4 regions of the Peribacillus sp. NPDC096447 genome follow, and region 2 is predicted to be linked to each of the others. Evidence: riboswitches for the same ligand, from Rfam matches in the RefSeq annotation. Region 2 holds a riboswitch; each other region holds the start of a gene.
The links. A riboswitch is a leader RNA that binds a small molecule or an ion and turns the genes downstream of it on or off. The one in region 2 is predicted to bind S-adenosylmethionine.
Positions count from the first base shown of each region.

Region 1: another riboswitch for S-adenosylmethionine. It lies ahead of ACIQZD_RS20215 (sugar ABC transporter substrate-binding protein); the one in region 2 lies ahead of ACIQZD_RS14500 (5-methyltetrahydropteroyltriglutamate--homocysteine S-methyltransferase).
Region 3: another riboswitch for S-adenosylmethionine. It lies ahead of metK (methionine adenosyltransferase); the one in region 2 lies ahead of ACIQZD_RS14500 (5-methyltetrahydropteroyltriglutamate--homocysteine S-methyltransferase).
Region 4: another riboswitch for S-adenosylmethionine. It lies ahead of ACIQZD_RS06095 (methionine ABC transporter ATP-binding protein); the one in region 2 lies ahead of ACIQZD_RS14500 (5-methyltetrahydropteroyltriglutamate--homocysteine S-methyltransferase).

Region 1 covers NZ_JBIWEV010000006.1:107,166-109,368, forward strand. The annotation lists gene ACIQZD_RS20210 (GTPase domain-containing protein) at 1-1,038, shown strand, start outside; SAM riboswitch class I at 1,134-1,239, shown strand; gene ACIQZD_RS20215 (sugar ABC transporter substrate-binding protein) at 1,355-2,203, shown strand, end outside.
Region 2 covers NZ_JBIWEV010000004.1:29,745-31,947, forward strand. The annotation lists gene ACIQZD_RS14490 (glycerol-3-phosphate responsive antiterminator) at 1-191, opposite strand, end outside; gene ACIQZD_RS14495 (hypothetical protein) at 364-783, opposite strand; SAM riboswitch class I at 940-1,041, shown strand; gene ACIQZD_RS14500 (5-methyltetrahydropteroyltriglutamate--homocysteine S-methyltransferase) at 1,125-2,203, shown strand, end outside.
Region 3 covers NZ_JBIWEV010000007.1:171,970-174,172, forward strand. The annotation lists gene metK (methionine adenosyltransferase) at 1-1,093, opposite strand, end outside; SAM riboswitch class I at 1,257-1,419, opposite strand; gene pckA (phosphoenolpyruvate carboxykinase (ATP)) at 1,837-2,203, shown strand, end outside.
Region 4 covers NZ_JBIWEV010000001.1:1,217,355-1,219,557, forward strand. The annotation lists gene ACIQZD_RS06090 (methionine ABC transporter permease) at 1-86, opposite strand, end outside; gene ACIQZD_RS06095 (methionine ABC transporter ATP-binding protein) at 100-1,122, opposite strand; SAM riboswitch class I at 1,401-1,512, opposite strand; gene ACIQZD_RS06100 (GNAT family N-acetyltransferase) at 1,653-2,120, opposite strand.

The sequences.
Region 1 (2,203 bases), on a different contig from region 2:
GATCTTTCAGCCTTCCTTCAATCGAATTATCAAGATGATAATTGGAAGGAAAGAAGATCTGAAAAAATTCTGGCATTCATTCGTAAAACTTTATCTTATCTGTTAGAAAAACGGGCAGCCAATGAGCGGAAATGCGAGCATTCCATCTCTTGGAATGAACAGATGGAAGTCAAGCTGAATGGGGCGGTCAATCAACTGGCTGATTTGGAAAAAGAAAAAAGTGAAAATATCATAAGGTCGTATCGTCTGCTTAAGGACGAAGTGAAAAATCAGCTTTATTCAAAAATTCCTGAATTACTGAGGGATTGCTCTAAATCGTTAACGGAAAGCAGTGATTTCAGTCAGGTCCATGTACAGTTAAACCAGGAAATGAATGAGCGAATTCAAAACTTCATATCTGACAAGATCATGCCTCAATATTACCGTTCTCTTCAAGACTGGATTGCCAGTTCCCAAATGGAGTTCACGCAAAGCCAGCAGTTTATGGATGAGATGAGTGCCGGATTCAATGAATTATACAAAGAAGAACGGATTACGCTGGCAGGCGACTTCAGGGTATTGGATGACTGGCGCCGTGATGCCGACCGGATGACAAGCAGTATCCGCATCGAAAACGTCAATATCCTTTTGCGCAGGACTCCATCTCAATTACTGCTTAAAGGGGCAGGGAAGCTGTTTGGGGCGATACCGCAAAATAAAGCCAATATGTACAATCGTTATAAGAAATACCTGGAAAGTGAAGATTACCTGGATGTTGCGGAAATGATCACGGAACGTTTCCTTACCCAATTTGGATTGTTTGAAAAATCTTTGGATCGTGACATCTCCCTTTTCTATCGCGGTTCATTTGCCTTACTTCAAAAAACGATAGAGCAAACGCAGACTGAAATAAAAGACTACCAGGCTGCATTGGAGCATATGAAAGAAAATCCGGAAGTTTACCGTGACCCGATCACTTTGTTCGAAGTGAAATTAAGGCAGTTGGAGCGGCTTGAAAAGATTGAGAAAAAGCGTCTAGCCCAGCTTCAAAGAAAATAAAAAATAACGGGGAACATTTCAAATATTCAAAAATCTATTGACTTTACGACTATATCCCTATAAAGTGATAATTACGAAAACGTAACACGATATATCTCTTATCAAGAGTGGCGGAGGGACTGGCCCTAAGATGCCCAGCAACCGTTCCATTAGGAATTGGTGCTAAATCCTGCAAAACAGAAATGTTTTGACAGATAAGAGAGGGACAAGTCTGCAAAACAGCCGATTAAACCTCTCTATATTAGAGAGGTTTTTATTTTGGGATTTACACCAACTTAACTGATAAGACTAATTAGAAAAAATGGAGGGAAACAAGATGAAAAGGTCTATTAAAGGGATATTCATTTCAGCCATCGCTTCGGCTTTGCTTTTAACGGGTTGCTCTACAGGTCAGAGTTCCACAGAGTCGAAGAAAGAAGAAAAAGTATCATTTGAAAATGTTCCGGAAAGATTTGCTGATGGAGATGGAGCCAGAATCAAAGTGATCCGTAAAATTGGCGGTGATGATCATACGGCCCAATACCTGGCGGGGGCGAAGGAAGAAGGAGAAGCACTGGGGTTTCAAGTGGATACGTACACAGCCAATGGTGATACGGCTAAATTCCATGATGCGATAGCGCAGGCTTTGGAGGAAGATTATGACGGCTATATCATTTCCCATGGTGATGATGCAGCAACTGTGAATGACGTTCAAAAGTTGGTTGATGCAGGTAAAAGCGTTGTCACATTCGATTCAATAAGCGATCTATCTAAAATAGAAGGCGTGACATTAACTTCACAAGATGATGAAGCTTTGGCAACGCTGGCTTTTGATAAACTGATAAAAGAACAGAAAGGTGAAGCGGCAATTGCATATCTTTGGGTGGACGGTTTTCCTCCAATGGTAAGAAGAAATGCAGTCTATCAGGAAAAATTAAAAGAAAATCCTGGGATTAAAGAAGTCGAAAGATTCGGAGTGGCATCTGCTGATACTTCGGTTCAGACACAAAATGCTGTAGCCGCAATGCTGAATAAATACCCTAAAGGTAAATTGGATGCCATTTTCGCAACATGGGATGCCTTTGCTATCGGTGCAGCCCGGGCGATTAAAGAGGCGGGACGCGATGAAGTGAAGATATATGGAATAGATGTTTCGAATGCAGATCTCCAGGAAATCCAATCGGCT
Region 2 (2,203 bases):
TCATCACTTCTTATGCCATGGATCAAATCGACATGATAAATCATTTTCTTATTATGCTGTTTTGCCATCATACTTACATTTTTCAATTGTGATATATGCAAATCAAGAAACACACCTATTTCATAGGAACTTTCTAGAAATCTTTCAAAATCCTTCATGCTTGCTGAAGCAGGCAAAATCTTTTGATCCATCATTATCCTCCTCATTCCCAGAAAAACTCAAAACTTCAAGTTATTTAGTATATTTTAAAGAGCTTGATTTATCAATCACATTTTTTTCATGCCCAATCTCACCATAACACTAAAATACCTGGCACTCCCTTTATAGATTACGGATAAGGTTGTATGTAAAATATCCCTTAACTCATAAAGAAAGTTTCATTTTCAATGCACCTTCGACAAGTTCATACGATTTAATTGTACCCACCGGAATTTTTCTCACGATGTTCCAAGCATTAACATTCATTTTGATCGTTCTTTTTTCAAATTCAAAAAATGGCGGTCTGTTAAATATCCTTTGGTTGATGAAATTCCTGTCAATTGGTTCCATTTCCACTAATTCAAATGAAATCGTTCTTTTTTCCACATGATCCGGTTTTAATGTAATCCGGAAAGCTACGTTTTTCTTAAACATCATTTTTTTCACTTCCATCGTTCCGGAAAGCACCATATGCTTTGGCGTAATCTCGACTTTAATATCCTGACCAGATGATTTCATTTTTATGATTCTCTCTATCATAGCTTCAGTTACCGTTATCGGTATGCCACTTTTGAATGGACTCATCCTTGCATTCCCTCCCCACTCAAAGCATATGCCTGATTCCCGGGTGCCGTTAACATTTCAGCGTGAATTAATAAACGGTATATTCTAAATATTCAACCTCCAACGCTTGACCTTTGTAAAAACTACCTGTATAGTCATAATTAATTTAATAGACAACTCTTATCCAGAGAGGTGGAGGGACTGGCCCTTTGATGCCTCAGCAACAGACTGATCATGTACTGTGCTAATTCCAGAAGTGTAAAAACTTGAAGATAAGAAGAGTATATAGCTTTGTTGCCAACACCTCTTCTTATTTTTTAAGAAGAGGTTTTTTATTTTTAAAAGGAAAGAAGGAATGCAACATGTCAATCACATTAACGAAAGCACCATTCAGGGCCGATCACGTCGGAAGTTTATTAAGACCGGAACGTTTACATATTGCCAGAAAGCAATTCAGGGAGGGTACCCTTTCAGCAGAGCGGCTTCGTGAAATTGAAACCGAAGAAATCAAACGGATTGTCGATAAGCAAATTGAAGTTGGATTAGAGGCTGTTACGGACGGCGAGTTCAGACGAACATGGTGGCACTTTGACTTCCTCGAACATTTAAATGGCATCGAGGGATATGTGACTGAAAAAGGTCTCACATTCGATGGTGTGGAAACAGAGAGATATAACGTTCGCAATACCGGGAAGGTTTCATTCAATCCTGAACATCCCTTCATTAGTGATTTCATTGAATTGAACAAAATCGTGAACGGACGTGCCATTGCCAAGCAAACCATTCCCAGTCCGAATCAGTTATTTGCTGCAGGCATTCATAATGAAGACATCTACCCTGATATTGAAGATTATGCAAATGATATCATTAAGGCGTATCAGCATGCTTTGAAAGCCTTTTATGAAGCAGGTGTGCGTTATCTTCAATTGGATGATGTATATATTGCCAGACTTTCAGCTCCGGATTTCCAGTTCAAAGATGGAAAATATACGAGGGAACAGTTAATTGATCTTGCACTTCGTGTCATTAATGGAGCATTGGAAGGCAAACCAGAAGACCTTGTCGTCACTACCCACCTATGTCGCGGAAACTATCAGTCGACTTGGGCGTTTGAAGGAAGCTATGCCCGTATCGCCCCAACTTTATTGGCAAAGGAAAAAGTGGATGGATTCTTCTTGGAATATGATGATCAACGCTCAGGGGATTTCAAACCATTGGAATACATTCCAAATGGCGGTGCACAGGTTGTACTGGGTGTCGTCACTTCAAAAAATGGCGAAATCGAAGACAAGGAAGCTGTTAAGGCACGCATTAAAGAAGCCTCGCACTTCGTTCCTCTCGAACAATTATGCTTAAGCCCGCAATGTGGCTTTGCCTCCACCCATCACGGCAACAAACTGACCGAAGAACAGCAATGGGAAAAGCTGAAATTCGTCGTTGA
Region 3 (2,203 bases), on a different contig from region 2:
TCGGGCGACGAAGGTCAAGCATTTTGATGATGCCAGCTGGACGAAGGTCGAAGTTGGCGCGAACTAGGTCAACAAGGACTTCTTCGCTAACTGTACCAGTTCCGAACGTATCAATTGAAATCGATACAGGCTCTGCCACACCAATTGCGTATGCCAATTGAACTTCCGCTTTGTCGGCAAGGCCTGCTGCCACGATGTTTTTCGCAACGTAACGAGCAGCGTATGCAGCAGAACGGTCAACTTTAGTAGCATCCTTACCAGAGAATGCACCGCCGCCATGACGAGCGTATCCGCCGTAAGTATCAACGATGATTTTACGTCCAGTAAGACCAGCATCCCCTTGAGGTCCGCCAATTACGAAACGGCCAGTAGGGTTGATGAAGTATTTAGTTTGAGCATCGATCAATTCAGCTGGAACGACTGCTTTGATCACATGTTCTTTTAGATCGGCTTGAATTTGTTCAAGCGTAATTTCTGCATCATGCTGTGTAGAGATAACGATCGTATCTACACGTACAGGACGGTTATTCTCATCATATTCAACAGTTACCTGTGTTTTACCATCAGGGCGTAGGTAAGCAAGAGTTTCATCTTTACGAACTTGAGCCAGGCGGAATGAAAGTTTATGCGCCAATGAAATCGGAAGCGGCATAAGCTCTTCTGTTTCATTACAAGCAAATCCGAACATAAGACCTTGGTCCCCTGCACCGATTGCATCGATTTCTTCCTCTGACATGTTTCCTTCACGAGCTTCCAATGCTTTATCGACTCCAGCTGCGATATCGGCAGACTGCTCATCAATGGAACTCAACACTGCACAAGTTTCAGCATCGAAACCGTATTTCGCACGTGTGTAGCCAATTCCTTTAATCGTATCACGAACGATACGCGGAATATCCACGTAAGCGGACGTTGTAATTTCACCAGCAACAAGTACAAGACCTGTTGTTACGCTAGTTTCACACGCAACACGTGCATTTGCATCCTTAGCAAGGATAGCATCTAAAATGGAATCTGAAATCTGGTCACAAATTTTGTCCGGATGGCCCTCTGTAACAGATTCAGAAGTAAATAGACGTTTCTTTGACATCATATTTCCTCCTTGGAAGTTAGTATGTTGTAGGCATAAGCCTGATTTTTACGGAACTCGTTTCCCTCATTAGTTTCAACTATAGACACAGAATTACTTATGAAAAACACAAAAACCTTCCCTGGCAAATGAGGAAAGGTTTAAAATTCTGTCTTCTATCCTTTCACTCTTATCGTTCAAGGGTTTTTTACCTTGCTCAGGTTAGCACCATCACCACTATTCCTTGAAGACCTTCGCTTTATTTTCGGCGATCGATCTTGGAGTCAAGTTCAATATGGCAGGTTGCTGGGTTTCAAAGGGCCTGTCCCTCCACCAACTCGGGATAAGAGAATCCGTACAATTTAAGATATTATCGTATCTGGTTGGAATTTGTCAATGCTTTTTTAAAAAGAACATTTCCGCCCAGTATGGCGTTCATTTGAAAAACATGTTGATACAGCGTCTTAGAAGGGTTTACAATGCAAAATACGAATAGAAATGTTGAAAATTGCCATTAATAATAAGTATTAAGCATAAGAAAAACGACTTCACCATTGGAAATATATTGCTTACTTACTTCCTATTAAAATAAAATTGACTTCATTAAAGTATATGTGATAATCCTGACTCGGTTCCTGCCGGAATAAAATGATTAACGCAACCAGCTGAAAATAATCACAAATCAGAAGAAATAGTATAGACTATTTAAATGAATGTGTTATACTAATTGTAATCTAAAAACTTAAACAAAGGAAGGTACCTCATATATGAATTCTGTAGATGTTTCTAATGAGTTACACCAGTTATTAACAGGAAACAATGTGCAAACTCAACTTTCAGTTCCTCAATTGGTCGAAAAGGTATTAAGCAGAAATGAAGGCGTTTTAACATCAACCGGCGCAGTAAAAGCTGAAACTGGCAAATATACTGGTCGTTCACCTAAAGATAAATTTATCGTGGAAGAAGCATCCGTTAAAGATAAAATCGATTGGGGTTCAGTGAACCAGCCAATTTCCGAAGATGTGTTCAATAAACTATATAATAAAGTAGTTGACTACCTAAAAGCAAAAGAAGAGATTTTTGTTTTTAAAGGTTTCGCTGGTGCAGACGAATCATCTCGTCTTCCAATCCGTG
Region 4 (2,203 bases), on a different contig from region 2:
ATCAATCCGGAAAATACCAATGAGATGGCTACCATATAAAGTGTGTCACCGAAAGCTGTCGACAGCTGCTCTGCCGTTATTTCCATTCCCCAAAGCGTATTACCCATTTATCTGCACCTCCTGGACGAGAATCCCCTCATCTTTAATATATTGATAAGCCTTATCCACCTCATTTTTGCTTCCGGTCACTTCGATGATCAAATTCCCAAAAGGCGTTTCCTGAATTTCAGAAATATTGGCCGATAAGACACTTAAATGAATATCATATTTCTTCGAGATGGTAGACAGTAAAGGAGTACCCGAAGTAGTCCCAATAAAATTAATTTTCCAAATAATCGGAATGTGCGCCCCTATGCTTTTTAAAAAACTTTGTGGAATCTCGTCATGTATGACCGTTCTCACGAAGTTTTTTGCAATATCCGTTTGCGGCTTCGCGAAAACTTCGAAAACCGAACCTTGTTCAACGACACATCCGCCCTCCATGACCGCTACCTTATTGCAAATTTCCCGAATTACAGACATCTCATGAGTGATTAGCAGAATGGTGATATTGTATTCTTTATTAATTTTTTTTAAGAGCTGCAGAACTGCACTCGTTGTTTGTGGATCCAATGCCGATGTAGCTTCATCACACAATAAGATCGATGGATTCGTAGCCAAAGCTCTCGCAATGCCGATCCGCTGCTTTTGACCGCCGGATAATTGTTCCGGATAACTCTTTGCCTTGCTCGATAAGCCAACGAACTCCAACAGCTCGCCTACACGGTTTTTGATTTCCTTAGCCGGAGTTCCCGATAAAACCAGCGGCATGGCAATGTTATCAAAAACGGTCTTTGAGTTTAGCAAGTTAAAATGCTGAAAAATCATCCCGATTTTTTTCTTTTCTGCCCGTAATTCCTTAGGGCTTAATTTGGTTAAATCCTTGCCCCCAACAATCACCGAACCATCTGAAGGTTGTTCAAGCAAGTTGACCAGCCTGATCAACGTACTCTTTCCGGCCCCGCTATAACCGACTACACCGAATATATCCCCCTTTTCCACTGTCAAATCAATGCCCTTCAAAGCCTCGACAGTCTGTTTCTTTGTTTGATAAACCTTTTTAACATTTTGAAACTCAATCATCCAATCTCCCCCCATGCTGTTTATTTGTACGAATTCATTATCCAGAGAGAAGAGCTTTGCAAAGTTTCATAATGATAGGGTTATATTCGAAACTCACGAGTAATTGTGTGAAACTCACGAGTAAATCTGCGAAACTCATGAGTAATTGCACCAATTCTCCAAATAACCATATACATTTTGAATAAACAAAAGAGGCCTCTTCCGTCATCAGACAGAAGAGGCCTCTTTTAGACATAAAAAAGAGTAAACTCTTAAATTAATTATCTAAGTAAAGCTCCTTCTTATCTTTCAAACTTTCGTCCGTTGGAATTAGCACAGTATTTTTACAAAAGTAAAAACCCGCTGCCGAGGTATCATAGGGCCAAGTCCCTCCACATCTCTTGATAAGAATTAACGTTTTATTTAATTATGTCCTTCACTATATATTCTAATTTCTTTAAAGTCAACCATATTCTTCATCGCTTAAAATATTTTCACAGGATAGTGAATTGATGGTTTTATATTATATTAATATAATTAAAAATTATATTTTATAATGATTTGCTCATTCTCCATACGGTGTATATTTCATTTTCTTCCCTTATCTTGATCATGCCTGAATTCGTATATAAACGAATCGCCCTTCCATTATCCGGAGAAACCCTTAAATGATATTCGGAGACATTAAATTGCCTGAAAAAGTTTTCTGCGTAGCGAACCAATTCCTTGCCAAGGCCTTTACTGCGGTATTCGGGAATAAGATAAAATAAATTTACATAGCCAATCTCAGTTCCTTCATACTCCCGAATTTGAAGTTCCATTTGTCCAATCGGTACTTGGTTCTTTTCAATGATCACCTGTCCATCCGGAAATTTGCGGACCCTTTCTCCCATTCGTTGCAGATATGTATTTTCATCTCCAAAACCAGCTTCAGATCCAAAACTTAAAACAAAGGAATCTTTCCTGAATTTAACGATAATATCTTTGTCTTTGTCCGTATCAATGGTACGAAAGATCAACTTCATCCCCTCCTATCATTTTAGTGAAATAGTTATCAAGCAAACAAACTCATTTTACTTACCCCTTTATGAAATTTCATTAT